Leucothrix mucor DSM 2157: one gene and its partner. The protein of the gene in region 1 interacts with the protein of each later gene in a pairwise test. Links are inferred from orthologs where the notes say so. Each region holds a gene or a part of one and is shown in the gene's direction. Other genes may lie near its edges.

The links.
Region 2: the proteins of LEUMU_RS0123075 (region 1) and LEUMU_RS24255 interact in binary tests that used the Escherichia coli proteins (3 or more experiments, as listed by UniProt). The link is inferred for Leucothrix mucor DSM 2157 from one-to-one orthologs.

Annotation. Positions count from the first base shown.
Region 1 is NZ_ATTE01000001.1:5,014,202-5,024,265, forward strand. Bases 2,054-4,971 are described here. They hold LEUMU_RS0123075 (IMPACT family protein), read left to right. Parts: upstream 2,054-3,167; coding sequence 3,168-3,776; downstream 3,777-4,971. Other genes in these bases: LEUMU_RS27465 (formylglycine-generating enzyme family protein), read left to right, coding at 2,054-2,619; LEUMU_RS0123070 (transposase), read left to right, coding at 2,738-3,151; LEUMU_RS28405 (MarR family winged helix-turn-helix transcriptional regulator), read left to right, coding at 3,891-4,346; LEUMU_RS0123085 (Lin0512 family protein), read right to left, coding at 4,413-4,775; LEUMU_RS0123090 (Lin0512 family protein), read right to left, coding at 4,772-4,971. Also shown: LEUMU_RS0123055 (LysR family transcriptional regulator), read right to left, coding at 1-660; LEUMU_RS0123060 (RNA polymerase sigma factor), read left to right, coding at 894-1,490; more of LEUMU_RS27465, read left to right, coding at 1,501-2,053; more of LEUMU_RS0123090, read right to left, coding at 4,972-5,128; LEUMU_RS0123095 (pyridoxine 5'-phosphate synthase), read left to right, coding at 5,271-6,005; LEUMU_RS27475 (DUF1289 domain-containing protein), read left to right, coding at 6,028-6,249; bifunctional UDP-sugar hydrolase/5'-nucleotidase UshA, read right to left, coding at 6,365-8,629; LEUMU_RS0123110 (HP1242/YdcH family protein), read left to right, coding at 8,780-9,019; LEUMU_RS0123115 (tetratricopeptide repeat protein), read left to right, coding at 9,184-10,064.
Region 2 is NZ_ATTE01000001.1:500,161-506,570, reverse strand. What follows is about bases 1,356-4,540. They hold LEUMU_RS24255 (DNA topoisomerase I), read left to right. Parts: upstream 1,356-1,712; coding sequence 1,713-4,340; downstream 4,341-4,540. Other genes in these bases: tsaC (L-threonylcarbamoyladenylate synthase type 1 TsaC), read left to right, coding at 4,353-4,540; LEUMU_RS0102195 (Smg family protein), read left to right, coding at 1,356-1,576. Also shown: DNA-processing protein DprA, read left to right, coding at 1-1,034; more of LEUMU_RS0102195, read left to right, coding at 1,100-1,355; more of tsaC, read left to right, coding at 4,541-4,913; LEUMU_RS0102180 (ATP-binding cassette domain-containing protein), read left to right, coding at 4,920-6,410. UniProt on the Escherichia coli protein: Releases the supercoiling and torsional tension of DNA, which is introduced during the DNA replication and transcription, by transiently cleaving and rejoining one strand of the DNA duplex.

The DNA of each region.
Region 1 (10,064 bases):
CAATAAATCCAACGCCATCACGCCATAATTGGTACGGATAGAAGCGGCTGGAAATCCTGTAAATGCTCTTGAGTGTTCATGCTCAAATAGCGCCCCCCAATCGACCATCACATAGCCTTTGCCCATTGCATTTTCCAGCAGGGTGTCAGGGTGATTGGCAAATAATTTCAGCTTGAGCGATGCGATATTGACCGACTGCAATACGCCGGAATTAATGGGGTCAAATACAAAGCCAATATCCAGCGAGCCACTCAAAATCAGCTCTTGCACATTATGCCCCGGATGAATCGTGAGATTGAGTGCTGTTTCAGGCATTTCCTCGCGAATTTTATCTACCCAGCCTTTTAAAAATAGGTGCCAAGTATCCGGCAAATAACCGAGAGATAAGGACTGTGTGTACTCCTCCGGCAGCGCAACCATTTGGCGGGCACGTTCCCAACCACTGACTGTCATCTCCGCATATTTGTGAAAACGATGGCCCGCAGGCGTTGGCTCAATGGCATGGCGGTCGCGAGTAAATAACTTAACGCCCAGCCGTTCCTCCAGCAGTTTAATTCGGGCGCTGGCCGCTGACTGAGTGATGCACAGCTTCTCTGCAGACTTTCCGAAATGTCGTGTCTGGTAAATCTCAAGGAACGTTTTTAAATGAGCGATATCCATACAGATTTAATAACCGATAACTGGCTGATTAGGTGGAGGAATGATATGTTTTTTTATCCACTAAATACATTAGTAAGTAGAAGCATTATACTTTTCTTAAGGCGGCGTTGTTTATTTACTGGTATAAGCGTGTGATAAGTAACGTTTTTTGGCTGTCAGACTAAGTATATTAAATGCTATGATATCTTTCGGATAATTTTTACGGAATATTCCGTAAATCTAGTGAGGTTTGTGTGGGTCTGTATGACATTTCATTGCTGAATGGAAAAGAGTGTAGTGAGTTACTTAGTCAGTTTGTTGATCAAAATGGCGACAATGGTAGTGCGTTATTCGGTATTTTAAGCCGATACATTAGCTACTGCAGCCACTCATTCCCCCACATCGGATTTCACGAGCGACAGGACATCCTTCAGGAAGTCGCTGTTAAAATTCTCTGCCATGCTGATGATCTGCGCAAAAGTTGCAGCTTGCCACTGCTGTACACCATGGTTAGAAATCAGTGCATCGACCATATGCGCAAACACAAAACCCAATTAAACGTCTATCAGCACAGCGCTGAGCCGGAAGAGAATCGTGCCTTGCCACCGCCGGGCACTGACCCCAGTTCGCAAGTCGCCATGCTGGATAATATTGATTGTCTGGATAAGGTATTCGATCATATTGAGTCACAGCCAACCGGCAAGATGGATCTCTTAATCTACACCCAGTTTGCCCTAGGCTTGAGCTATGCTGAAATCTCAGTAATGGTTGATCGTACCGTGAGCGCGGTTGGCCGACGTATTTCAATACTGCGCGACAGATTAAAGCAGTTACGCGAAGAGCTGTGCTGAGTTAGCGTTTATGGACGATAAACAATCCAAAGATAAGCAGCCCTTAGACCGCTATTTACAGGTTTATACCCGCGATGAAGTGAAAGTCTTTTTCGATCGTGCAGTGACTGAGCTGGAGCGTCGGGATCAAGCGGCTAAAAAAAGAAAAGACCGCTACTGGCTTTGGGGTTTTATCGGCGCTTTAGCCGTGATCGTGGCAGTTGTGCTCGGGATTAAGCTATCTGGCCAGACCATTGCCGATAAGGCACAACAGTTGGTAGTAAATAATCCTCAATATAAGGTGATCCCTCAAGGTGAAGCGCCGGGTCTATACCCAAATATGCTCCCCATCCCCGGGGGAGAAATGGTCATGGGGTGTAGTGTCGGCAAGGATGATATCGTTGGCTGCCGCGACACTGAGTATCCTGCACATCTGGTCACCGTTAAATCCTTTGAAATCGCTCAACATGAAGTCACCGTTGCCCAATTCCGCCAGTTTATTCTTGAAACCGATTACCTGACGGATTCTGAAAAAGAGTTAGTAGGCTGTGTTTCGTTGAATTTAAACCAAGGTAAACCAAGTTGGTATATGGACCCTGAATATTCATGGCACTCGTCCCGCTTTGAAATGTCGGAAGAGTCCCCCGTGGTCTGTATCAGCTGGGATGATACGCAAGCTTATATCAAATGGATAAACGCCAAGACGGGTCGCCAATACCGACTACCAACGGGTGCCGAGTGGGAATATGCCGCCCGCGCGGGTAGCTCCACCGCATTTGCCTGGGGTGATCGGCCACGTCGGAAGTTTGCCAACTACAAAGGCGTTGGCGGTGCGGATCGTTGGCGATATAGCTCTCCGGTGGGCAGTTTCCCCCCTAATGCCTTTAATCTTTATGATATGGCAGGAAATGTCTGGGAGTGGGTGGAAGATTGTTGGCACGAACGTTACGACGGCGCGCCCAAAGATGGTTCCGCTTGGTTAACTCAGTGCGATAAGTTAAACACGCGAACGCGTCGAGGTGGCGCTTGGGATACTGTTGAAGCCTCCGTACGCCCAGCCATACGCAGTAAGGGCGGCGAAAATGACCGCAGCTATGTCTATGGATTTCGCTTGGCACATGATTTCATCGACACTAAATCAAAAAAATAAAAATAATTTCACACGCCCCCCTAAGCTTTTTGTTTTTCATACGTCTTTATAAGTAAGCCAGTGCGATGTCCTCCTGAGAAAAGGAGGTTTGTAAACACCTGTATGAGTTGTGAGCTTTATGAAACAGACTACAAAAATAAACGTCGAAAATTCCAGTGAATTAATTCCAAGGCTGTTAACCGAGATGATTGGCGCAGATGATCGATTGCATCGTCTGGCTAATCGTATCGATTGGCAGTTTCTTGAGCAGTCATTAGCCTCACGCTTTAACCCGGATATTGATCCATCTCCGCGCCTGATTATTGGCCTGCTTTATTTGCAAGCGCTTGAGAATCTTAGCTATGATGAGGTTCGCGCGCGATGGGCGTCCTCTCCAGCTTGGCAGTACTTCTGCGGAGAAACGTTGTACTGTCGTGAGTATCCATTACACCCTGCAGCTCTGAGTATTTGGAGCCGGGAAATTGGCGCTGCCGGCTGTAAGCTGATGCGTCATGCCTTAACCTTACAACCCATTCGTGAGGTAGTGCATTAAACAATAGAGGAATGCTGTGCGCCTGCCGTACTTAACGATTGCTGAGCCCTGTAGTTTTGAAATAGAACCCATTAAGCACTCACGCTTTCTTGCTTATGCAGCACCGGTTGGTGACGAAGCCGCCGCTCAGGATTTCATTCAAACCATTCGTATTGATCAACCCGACGCCCGGCATCATTGCTGGGCGTATGTGTTACGGGAACCTGAACGCGTAAAATTCAGCGATGATGGCGAGCCGGGCGGCTCTGCCGGTAAGCCCATGCTGATGCAGCTACAAGGGCGAGAGGTCTATGACCTTGCGGTAGTCGTTGTGCGTTATTTTGGCGGAACCAAGCTGGGTGTGGGTGGCTTGATGCGGGCTTACGGCGGCGCAGTTGGTCAGCTGCTGGATCGCGCGACACTGCGAACCGTCACTCCAAGCCTGCCGCTTTGGTTGGAATACGATTATGTGGATACCACCAAGGTTGATATGGCACTGGCTGCATTGGAATTAGCACCGGCTGAAACGGTGTATGCCGAGCGCATTCGAGCCCGCTTACAAGTGCCGGATACCGAGCTGGAAAGCATTGCTGAAACATTGAAAACTCAAGCCAGCGGCCGCATACATATTCTTCCTTATGATTGATTAGATGACTAAGCAATTTGGGCAACGCTGGGTGGAGCAGGCTGACTTTCTATGTGTTAAACTTTTCCTGTTCCATAGCATATAACTATAAAATGTTTTTACGAGGGTACTAGGATGAAAGAGCCTTTGCGGTTGCATGGCTTGCCGGGGTTTTGGTTGCGTTGCTTGCACTCAGCGCTGACCAATAAATTGCAAGCACGCTTAAAGAGTCGGGATGCGGGTGTTGCGGTGTCGGAATGGGTCACGTTGTCAATTTTGCACGAGCGGCCTGGATTGTCTATTAATGAATTGGCGCATTTGGCGGGCATGCATCAAGCGCCTATTTCACGCATTGTTGATAAGCTAACAAAGAAAAACTTGGTGACGCGAGTGACGAGCATCGCCGATCGGCGTTCGGTTAAAGTTGAGCTGACCGCTGAAGGAATGGCTTTGCGAGAGAGTTTGTTGGGCGTTGCTGCGGATAATGCAAAAGAGTCGTTTTCCTGCCTGACTGAGGAAGAGTTCAAAACCTTTATGCACACACTGCAAAAAGTGTTGAGACACAATAACTTCGACAAAGCTGATTTTTGACTGTGTAACCACGCGCCGGCTCCGTAATTAACTTATGGGGCCGGCGCGTTGCGTATAAGCCTGCGATTAAGCCGGCTTGTACTGACCGTCCGGAATATCCAGTCTGGCTGCAACGGCCGCTGAAGCAATCACCGTCACGGTTTGTTGAACTGGATCAGACACATTTAAACCACCAAATACCGTATTCACTTTCACCGACCCAAATGGGATTTGGCTGGCGATGACTTTGGTGTCGACTTTATCCGGCTGCTGAGTGCCGATAGTAACTTCCACCTGCATACTGTCGTGATCAATACCCATTGAGCGAAACAGTGAAATGGAGCTGTGGTGTAAGGCATCTTGCACGGCGCGTACGGCGGCTTTGGTGTAGTCTTCACCGTACAAATCGTTGCCAGTACCCATCTCTAAGATAATTCGTTGCATGGTCATGCCAAGCTCTCCTCTGCAAAGTCTAAATACACCACAGCGGCGGCATTGGCCATTACTGTCGTTTTGGTCCCGCAATCACTCAGAATGTCCAGACCACCTTGCACGACTTCTACGCTGGCTTGGCCGTAAGGAAATACTGCTTTAACTACGTCCTTGTCAACCAGCTCTGGCTTGGCGACGCCGATACTGACTTCGATCAGCATTTTCTCTTTATCAAAGCCAAACGCCGGCGCAATCGTCAGCGAGTTGTGCCATAGGGCATCCTTCACTGCGCGAACCGCTGCTTTTGTATAGTCCTGACCTTGCAGGTCAGTGCCCATACCCATTTCAACCACCATCCGTCTTTTTGCCATGGTTATTTCCTTAGTTAGTCGTTTGTCTGCATAGTGCACCAATTTCTACGCCAATGAAACAGCAGCCCATGACAGGCATTGTCAGTGCTCGCTTAAGCGAATACCATTGGGCCATTAAGGCTTCAAACACAGGATACGCCGAATGACAATGTTGAGTGTAAATGTTAATAAAATTGCGCTACTTAGAAACTCACGCGGACGTGATTTTCCAAGTGTGGTGGAGTTTGCTAAAAAGTTTATCGCATTAGGTGCGCAGGGCATTACCGTGCACCCGCGTCAGGATGAGCGCCATATTACGCGTCAGGACGCTTATGATCTGGCCGAGTTGCTGGTGGATTATCCGGGCGTTGAGTTCAATATCGAAGGCTACCCTTCTGAAGAATTTTTGCAGTTGGTTGAAGACTGTAAGCCAGACCAGTGCACACTCGTGCCGGATGCCGTCGATCAGCTAACTTCTGATCATGGCTGGGATGTAGCATGGCACAGCGAGTTGCTGGAAATGGTTACCACTCGCCTGAAAAAATCAGGGATTCGGGTTGCCGCCTTTTTAGATCCGGATGTGGAGCAGGTGCGCCGCGTGGCTAGCACTGGCGTTGATCGTATTGAGTTATACACTGAAGAATATGCCTCTGCCTACGGCACGCGAGAGCAGGCTGCGGTGCTAGCGAAATATGCTGATGCGGCTGCTGAAGCTCAGCGCTTAGAGCTGGAAGTGAATGCCGGACATGATTTAGACAGCCATAACCTAGCAACTTTCCTGACGATTCCGGGGATTCTGGAAGTGTCGATAGGGCATGTATTAACCGTGGAGTGTATCGAGCAGGGTATGCCAACGGTAATGGCTAAGTATTTGGAAATTTGTCAGGCATCAGCTTGATTGTTCAACACGGATTTAAAGCATGACTGATAGCGCCCGCAGCACCCGACGACGCCGAACCAATCGATCCGAGATTGATTACAGTGTGCCTTCACCCTGTGTAAAACTCTGTGGATTGAATAATGAAACGGGCCGCTGTGACGGTTGTTTTCGCACGATGGATGAAATCCGCGAATGGATGATTATGTCGCGAGAGCAAAAGCTAGACGTGCTGGAGCAAGTGGAGGTTCGTAAAGCAGAATAGGGTGGGTGTTGCTGAAGTTTGCTGAATTTAGCGGGTTGATGGCAATAAGCTAACCATAAAAAAAGCCTGTCAAAGGAGTGATCCTGACAGGCTTTTTGCGTTGGAGCGGAGAGGGTTACTCGCCGGTTACGGCTTTGGTCGCAGCTTCTACCGCTGCGGCAATTGGATCAACTGCGGATTCATCAACGGCTGGTATTTCAGTTGCAGGCACTTCCTCAGTTTCAACAGCAGGAGCTTCAGTCGCAGGTGCTTCTTCTGTTACCGTTTCTTCTGTAGCTTCAGCTTCAACAGCAGGAGTCTCAGCCGCCGGTGCCTCTTCAGTTACCACTTCTTCTGTAGCTTCAGCTTCAACAGCCGGAGTCTCAGTCGCAGGCGCTTCTTCAGTTACGGCTTCTTCTGCAGCTTCAACAGCAGGAGCCTCCGTCGCAGGTGCCTCCTCAGTTGCCGCTTCGGCTTCAACGGCTGGAGTTTCAGCAGCAGGTGCTTCTTCAGTTGCCGCTTCTTCTGTAGCTTCAGCTTCAACAGCAGGAGTTTCAGTCGCAGGCGCTTCCTCCGTTACAGCTTCTTCTGTAGCTTCAGTTTCAACAGCAGGAGTTTCAGTGGCGGATGCTTCTTCAGGCACGGCTTCTTCTGTCGCTTCAGCTTCAACGGCAGGAGTCTCAGCAGCAGGTGCTTCAACCGCAGCAGCTTCAGGAGCGGCTTCTTCAACAGCGGCTTCCTCAACCACATCCATTTTGTAAACAATTTCACCCTTAGGCTCAAATGCATCTGCATCCAGAGGATTGTGCAGTTCTAAATACTCTTTCAGTACATCGGCATCCACAAAGCCAGTATCAACATAGCTTGGCAGGTCAGAGACTTTAGGATAACCATCACCGCCAGCAGCCGAGAAGCTAGGCATTGATATGCGATAGGTTTTCTCTAAATCCAGTGGCTCGCCACCGATTTTCACATCTTCAACACTATCCGCTTTCACGGTCATTGAAATGCCAGCAAACTGCGCATAAGCACCGGTGTCAGTTGGCTTGGTAGCCACTTGAGCTAAATACTCCAGCACTTCCTTACCGGTCATTTCAACCGACACCAACAGGTTGGCAAACGGCTGAACCGTCAGTACTTCTTTGTAAGTGATGTCGCCAGTTTCGATCGATGCGCGCACGCCGCCTGAGTTCATAATACCGAAATCAGCTTTAGCCTTTTCCATCTGTGCCGTCGCAATTAAGCGGCCCAGGTTGGTTTGTCCAAAACGCACTTTATTACGCTCACCAACCAGCAGCTTGTTTGTGCTACCGACTTTAATATTGATCTGCTCTTTACCTTTATTGAGGTAAGGGCCAAGCAGCTTTAGCATTTCTTTGTTTTGTGCAATCTCGTTAGCAATCAATACGCGCTGAGAATTACCTTCAGCATCTTTGATTTTCTTCTTCAGATTGATCGGAATCAGGCGGTAAGACTTCAGTGTCACTTCGCCATTTTTGAACTCAAAGTCAGCGCGGCCAACATACTTGCCCCACTCATGCGCTTGCATAATCCAAGTGCCATTTTGATGCTCAGGAACGCAGGTCGCGCCTGGCTGATAATTGACATCGCGCAGATTTTCCGATTCCATGCAAACCGGCTCTTGAGAGTGGCCACCGATCACTGCCGTAATAGCGCCTTCTGGCATTGCCCGTGCCAGCGATACATCGCCCGGTGCATTGTAGCCGTACTTACCGTCGTCATAGTGACCCATGTGCGTCACGGCCAGAATCATATCCGGCTTTACTTCTTCCTGAAGTTCAGCAACCACTGCTTTAGCTTCTTCTTTAGGATCGCGGAATTCAACGTTCGCCAAGTACTCAGGATTACCGATCTTAGCCGTGTCTTCGGTGGTCAGGCCCATAATCGCAATCTTGATGCCTTGCTTGTCGATTACGCTGTAGGGCTTAAACATGCGCTCGCCGCTATCTTTGGCGTAGATATTCGCAGATAGGAATGGAAAGCCTGCCCACTCTTGTTGCTTAGCCAATACGTCCAGCGAGTTATCAAATTCATGATTACCGAGTGCCATGGCGTCGTAACCAATCTTACGCATACCGACAAAATCCGGCTCGGCATCTTGCAAGTCAGACTCTGGAACGCCGGTATTTATGTCACCACCAGACAGCAGCAATACACTACCACCTTCAGCCTCAACCTGACGACGAATCGCATTAACCACGGTAAAACGAGCAGGCATTCCATACTCACCGTATTTGTTTTGCCAGAAGCGGCCGTGATTGTCGTTGGTGTGCAATATAGTGAATTTATAAGTTTTATCATCTTGCCAGTCTTTAGCAATCACGGGATTGATTGCGCAGCAGGTGGCTAGCACTGGGAGGATGAACGGGCGAACTTTCATGGCGACTCCTAAGTATAAAATTAGTAATCATCTTAATACGAATTTTGAGTTTTTTGGAATAAATTATGAGGACTTGATCTAAATCAATTCGGGTAACCGACCAGCGTGCAACAATACAGTCATCGAATAACAACAGCGGAGCGTCACAGAATGTTTGCAGAACCCCATGACTTGCTACACGAATTCCCAGAGCACAAAGCCCGAATTCACGAGTTAAAAATGGAAGATGGCCATTTCGCGAAAATGTTTGAAGAATATGACGAACTTGACCATGAGTTACGCCGCATTCAGCAAGAGATCGAAACCCCGTCTGACGAGGTGGTTGAGGAGCTTAAAAAGAAGCGCCTACACCTGAAAGACCAGATGTTTAGAATGTTGATTGCTGAATAAACTGTTTTTTCCTCCTAAGTGTGATTTGACCCGGCTTGCTGGGTCTTTTTTTGTCTGCGATTTGGCTAGGGCAGTGGCTTAGCGGGTATTTCACTGATAAGAATTTGCAATGCCCCGTGTCACCCCCGATAATGCGCCCCTAATGCTTCAGGAGGCTTGAAAACATGTCCGCTAATTCTATCCAGATCGCTCTGCAATCCCTACCCGATACTACTCAATCCGCGCTGGCCAAACTGGCTGTGCTGCAAGAGGGTGGAAACTTGGTGGTGATTAGCCACGTGACTCAAGCCGAGTCGGTTGAGGCTGCCAAAGTGATGATGGATGCTGTCGTTGCCGCTGGTTTGGCTGAAGAGCATGACCACACTTATTACCGCTTTGATCCTGAATTACTGGCGCATTTAGTGCTGGATGTCGAAGCTGCCCGCCAAGAAGAATCACAGCAACATTGGATGGCAGCAGTCGATCAGTTACTCGCCTTTTTATATCAGCAGTATTTTGAAGATGAGACCATGGCGCTGCGCTTAGCGGCATTAGAGCGTGCTAATCTGATGGCTTATCTGGAGCATCGTGCGACACCACCTGTTTTGATGAGCGACAACGCCAGTCAGGTGGTTGAGTTATTACGCCGCATGGAAGCCTTATTAGAGAAGGCCGAAGCTGAAGCCGAGCAGGCACAGGTCAAAAACTGGATTGCCACGGCAGAAAGTTTGCAGGGTGATTGGAGCCATGTGCGTTTTGAGCATGACCGCCAAAATGTTGAAAACCTATTCCGCATGCGTGCTTTGCATCCGGCTTCACAAGCTGCGCAAGCCTTGCTGCAACGTTGCCACACCGCTGGCCGTGATGCCTATCCAGGTGCAGTTAACGACTTAGCGCTAGCCAATATCCTAATGGGCCAAGTGTTAAAAGCAGGTCAAGCGGGCGAACAAGCGCTGGGTTGCTTGCAGGAAGCTCAAGCCTTATTAACACCACATGCCAAGACCGACAAAGCAGCCGCAAACCTATTGATTGGTTGCATGATGGAGCAGGGTGATTGCCTGATTGA
Region 2 (6,410 bases), 4.5 Mb from region 1 along the record:
TTGGCGATCCGGAAGCCGTGCTCGCCGCTAACAGCAATCATTTGAAACAAGCTGGCCTAAGCGACAAACAAGCAGACTCCATTCGGTCGATCGATCAGGATAAATCCAAACCAGACCTCCTATGGCTGGAAAAAGACAACCATCACCTGATTACGATTAATGACCCGCAATACCCTGCATTGCTAAAGCAGATTAGTGCTGCGCCACCTCTATTATATGTACATGGCAATGTTTCACTATTGAGTGATCCGCAGATTGCTATTGTTGGCAGCCGTAGCCCTACTCCCGGCGGCAAGAATAACGCCTTTGAATTTGCCCGATACTTTGCCAACACGGGTCTCTGTGTGACCAGTGGCTTGGCCATGGGTATTGATGGTGAGGCGCATCGTGGCGCTTTGGCAGATAACGGCGCCACCATTGCAGTCACTGCCACCGGATTGGACCGGGTTTATCCCGCCAAACACCGTGAGTTGGCCCATCAAATAGCCGAAACGGGTGCCTTGGTCAGCGAGAACCCTATTGGCACCGCGCCACATGCCAATAACTTCCCGCGACGTAATCGTATTATTAGCGGCTTAAGCCTCGGCTCTTTAGTGGTTGAAGCAGCCCAGCGTAGCGGTTCCTTAATTACGGCTGATTACGCTAATGAACAGGGGCGCATGGTGTTTGCCATCCCGGGTTCGATTCATAATCCCTTAGCCCGTGGCTGCCACCGACTGATTCGCCAAGGCGCGAAGTTGGTTGAAACAGCACATGACGTGATGGAAGATCTCGCCGCACAAATTGACCTAAGCCAGCTGTTAAGCACAGAAAGCACGCCTGAAAAAGTTGCACCCGAAGTGGTCGAAACCACCCAAAATGACGATAACACCCGACTACTGGACGCAATGGGCTATGATCCGGTATCAATAGACCAATTAGTCGTACAAACGGGATTGACCCCTGCTGCACTTTCATCCATGCTTTTAGTCATGGAATTGCAGGGCTTAATTGCAGCCAATGGACGGGGTAGTTACACGCGCATTCGTGAGTAGCTAGTGTTCTTTTGGTCGTAATTTTCACCCTTGCTTAACACAGCGGATGGAAAAATTACCCAACTATGAACACCAAAGAAAATACACTGGACGTGCTTTTTTACCTGTTTGAAAATTATTCTGAAGTAGACAACGTGACCCATAATAAAGCTGCTCTCCATCATTATCTGCAAGAAGCAGGATTCCCGAATAACGACATAAGCAAAGCGTTTGACTGGCTGGAGAGCCTGGCGGATAAAAGCGAAGTCTATATTCGCGAGCCAAGCCCTGGTAGCTTGCGTGTGTTTTCCCGCTATGAATCTCGCTGGCTAAACTTTGAATGCCAAAGCTACCTGATGTTTCTGGAGCAGTCTAAAGTACTGACTCATGAAATGCGTGAGCGGGCGATCGATCGAATTCTAGAGCTTAAAGATGTTGATCTCGACTTAAACAAGTTGAAATGGGTTATCCTAATGCTGCTGCTTAATCAGCCAGATTCTGAGGCGTCTTATATTTGGATGGATAGTGTAGCAATGGGCGACAAGCCACTGAGTTACCACTAAAAGCACAACCTGATTTTGCATTAGCTGCAGGACTTTCAAACAGTCCCTGCTGGCAAATTCCTAATGCAATCACTTTACTCAGCTTCTGGATACAGTGTATGGTTGCCACAAATTTATAACCATGACTGACAGAAATATGAGTCTAAATCTCGTCATTGTAGAATCTCCCGCAAAAGCCAAAACTATTGAAAAGTACCTGGGTAAGGACTTTGAGGTATTGGCTTCATACGGCCATGTGCGTGACCTTATTCCAAAAAGCGGTGCCATTGACACCGACAATAATTTCGCCATGCACTATGAATTGATCGATCGCAATAAAAAGCATGTCGATCGCATCGTAAAGTCATTAAAAGGCGCTAAGAACCTCTATCTCGCAACCGATCCCGATAGAGAGGGTGAGGCTATTTCATGGCACCTTTATGAGTACCTGAGAGAGAAAGAACTACTAACAGACAAAGAAGTGTCGCGAGTAGTCTTCTACGAAATCACCAAAAAAGCCGTTCAGGAAGCCGTTGCTAATCCTCGCTCGCTCGCCATGCCAATGGTTGATGCACAGCAGGCTCGTCGTGCACTGGACTACTTAGTAGGTTTCAATCTATCTCCATTACTCTGGAAGAAGATTAAGCCAAGCCTATCGGCTGGCCGCGTACAAAGTCCTGCCCTACGCATGATTGTTGAGCGCGAGGAAGAGATCGAGAAGTTCATTCCTCAGGAGTACTGGACACTCGATGCCAGCGTCGATAAAGATGAACAGCCATTCAATGCTCGTTTACATACTTTAGATGGTAAAGCCTTAAAACAATTTGATATCAATACGACAGAGCTGGCCAATGCTGCCAAGCAAACACTGTCTAATGAATCAGGCTTAGTGGTTAATGCCGAGGGTGAAACAACTTCTCCTGGCACGCTAACCGTTACCCGATTAGAGAAAAAGCAGCGCAAGCGTCATCCATCCGCGCCGTTTACTACCTCTACACTACAACAAGAAGCTTCCAGAAAGCTGCGCTTTACAACTCGTCGCACCATGAGTGTTGCACAGCAGCTGTATGAAGGAATTGACTTAGGCGATGGCGCTGTTGGTCTGATCTCCTATATGCGTACCGACTCTGTGGCACTGGCTGATGATGCCGTGAATGACTTGCGCAACTTGATTGAGCAACGCTACGGTAAAAATGCGGTTAACCCTGAAGTACGGACATTTAAAACTAAGTCCAAAAATGCTCAGGAAGCGCATGAGGCTATTCGCCCTACTTCGGCTGGTAACGTACCGGACGAAATTAAAAAGCATCTTACTGATGAGCAGTTCCGCCTGTATGACCTTATCTGGAAGCGCACCGTGGCTTGTCAGATGATTCATGCCACACTGGATACTGTGTCAGCTGACCTATCTTGCAGCGAAGGAAACTTCTTCCGTGCAACCGGTTCTGCCGTTCGTGACCCTGGCTTTATGTCGGTGTATCAGGAAGGCGATGACAGCAAGTCAGATAGTGAAAATGAGAGTGCAGCAGCTTCCAGCAACGACAAGATTTTACCAATCATGGAAGAAGGCGATAAGCTTAACTTGCATGCGGTACAAGCAGATCAGCATTTCACAGAGCCACCACCGCGCTTCTCGGAAGCCAGCTTGGTTAAGACTTTGGAAGAGTTCGACATCGGTCGCCCATCGACTTATGCCAGCATCATTTCAACTCTGCAGTCTCGCGAATATGTGGAACTGGAAAACAGACGTTTTTACCCGACAGATATCGGTAAAATCGTTAATCGTTTCCTGACACAACATTTCACTCAGTACGTGGATTACAACTTTACTGCGAACTTGGAAAATGAGCTGGATGAGATTTCCCGTGGCGAGAAAGAATGGATTCCCGTTCTGGAAGCTTTCTGGAATCCGTTCCATGAGCTAGTCGTCGACAAAGACGAGTCTGTTACTCGCGAAGAAGTCATGCAGGCCCGTATTTTGGGTACCGATGAGGCAAGCGGCAAGCCAGTTTCTGTACGTATGGGACGCTTCGGTCCCTTTGTCCAGATCGGTCATCGCGATGATGAAGAAAAGCCGCTATTTGCCAGTCTGCGCCCCGGCCAGAAAATGGATAGCGTCACCTATGAAGATGCGATGGAGCTGTTTAAGCTACCGCGCGATTTGGGTGAAACCGACGAAGGTGAGAAAATTAGCACCAACTTTGGTCGCTTCGGACCTTATGTGAAGTACGGTTCAAAATTTGTCTCACTGGCAAAAGACAACAATGACCCTTACACCGTCACTCGTGAAGATGCGCTTGAGCTGATCGCCCAGAAGAAAAAGGCTGATGCTGAAAAGTTGATTCAGGACTTCCCAGATGAAGGCATTCAGATATTGAATGGCCGCTGGGGACCTTATGTCACCGACAAAAACAAAAATGCGCGTGTTCCGAAAGATGTTGATGCCAAAACATTAACGCTGGAAGACTGTGTTCGCATGTTGGCGGAAGCACCAGAGCGTAAAGGCCGTGGTAAGAAAGCCGCTGCTAAAAAGACGACAGATAAAGCTGAAACCGCAGCGAAGAAGGCTCCCGCTAAGAAAAAAGCACCAGCCAAAAAACCTGCTGCGAAGAAGCCTACCGCAAAGAAAACAACAACGGCCAAGAAAGCACCTGCTAAAAAAGCCACGACGACTGCTGCGGCAAAAAAAGCGCCAGCAAAAAAGCCAGCGGCTAAGAAGGCAACCGCAACCAAAGCGGCTACACCCACGCCAAGCAGTGATGCGAGTGATTCAGACACTAACTAATATGCACTTAGTATGTTAATTACTCACGATATTTCATTAATTGCGCAACAGGTCACCGCTGGCGGCGTGATCGCTTACCCAACCGAAGCAGTCTTCGGCTTGGGTTGCGATCCCGCTAATCTCGACGCGATCCAGCGACTGCTTGAAATTAAGCGCCGCCCTGTCGAAAAAGGCCTGATCCTTATTGCCTCGCACTTTGGTCAGGTCTCACGCTATCTTGCAGATGATATAAATCCCAGCGCAGAGCAAATGCAAGCTGGCAATATCACTTGGGTATTTCCTGCCAAAGCTGAGACATCAATGCTTCTGCGTGGCGATCATGACACCTTAGCAATACGCGTCACTCGCCACCCTTTGGTTCGTGAGCTTTGCGACCAGCTCGGTAGTGCGCTCATCTCCACCAGCGCCAACCTCACCGGCGAAGCGCCTTGTTATACAGCGCAGGCCGTGTTAGAACAGTTTCAGCAACATGCAAATCAACCTGATGCGGTATTGGATGGCCCAACTAGCGGCCAACTAAACCCCACCGAAATCCGCGATGCAATCAGCGGAACAACCCTTCGTCACAGCTAATAAAATATGGCTCTACTACGTTTACAAAATATCCAACTCAGTTTTGGTGGCCCCGCCCTGCTCGATGGCGTCAACCTCAGCATTGAGCCGAATGAACGCATCTGCTTAATCGGCCGTAACGGTGCCGGTAAGTCTAGCTTGCTCAAGGTAATCAATGGCATTCATCAGCCTGATTCTGGTGAGCGTATTCTGGAGCAAGGCACGGTCATCACTCAGCTGGAGCAGGAAGTGCCCCAGTCTATGGCTGGCACCGTGTATGACGTGGTCGCCGGTGGCTTATCGGAAGTCGGTGACCTATTACAGGAATTCAACCATCTAAACGAGCATGCGGATTTTAACGATCCTCGCTGGATGGACAAACTGGAAGCCGTACAACAAAAGCTGGAAGCTTGTGATGGCTGGCAGTATGGCAATACCATTGATAGCACAATTTCCCTACTCAAGCTTGACCCGACCAGCGAGTTTACTCAACTCTCCGGTGGTGTGAAGCGTCGTGTATTGCTTGCTCGCGCACTGGTTCAGAGCCCGGATATTTTACTACTGGATGAGCCTACCAACCATTTAGATATCGAAGTTATCCAATGGATGGAAGAGTTCCTGCTGAGCTATAAAGCCACTTTAGTCTTCATTACCCATGACCGTAGCTTCCTACGCCGTCTGGCGACTCGTATCGTAGAGATTGATCGCGGACAAGCCACTAGCTGGCCGGGTGATTATGAAAACTTCCTACGCCGTAAAGCCGAGCAATTAGAAGCAGAAAGCGCTGAAAATGCACGCTTTGAAAAGAAGCTGGCTCAAGAAGAAGTCTGGATTCGCCAAGGCATCAAAGCCCGTCGTACCCGTAACGAAGGCCGTGTCCGCGCACTGGAAGCCATGCGTAAAGAGCATGCAGCAATTCGCCATGTGCAAGGCAAAGCCAAGCTGGAAATGGATAGTGGCGAGAAGTCCGGTAAAAAGGTTGTCGAAATCAAACACGTCAACTACAGCATCGGCGACCGCCAACTCGTTGATGATTTCTCTATTCTGGTGCAGCGTGGCGACCGTATTGGTTTAATCGGACCTAATGGTGTCGGTAAAACCACCCTGCTGCGCATTATGCTAGGCAAATTAGCGCCGGACTCCGGTACTGTCGATCTTGGTAGCAACTTGCAAGTCGCCTACTTTGACCAGTTACGTGATCAGCTAGATGAAGACCGCTCAGTAAAAGACAACTTAGATCGCGGCGCGGATAACGTCACGATTAATGGCAAGAGCAAGCACGTTATCAGCTATTTGCAGGATTTCCTGTTTACGCCACAGCGTGCTAACTCGCCGGTTAATTCATTATCCGGTGGTGAGCGTAACCGTCTGCTACTCGCGAAGCTGTTCATTAAGCCCGCTAATATTTTGGTACTCGATGAGCCGACCAATGATCTGGATGTGGAAACACTGGAGCTATTGGAAGATTTACTGCTGAATTACGATGGCACCGTCTTAATCGTGAGCCACGACCGTACC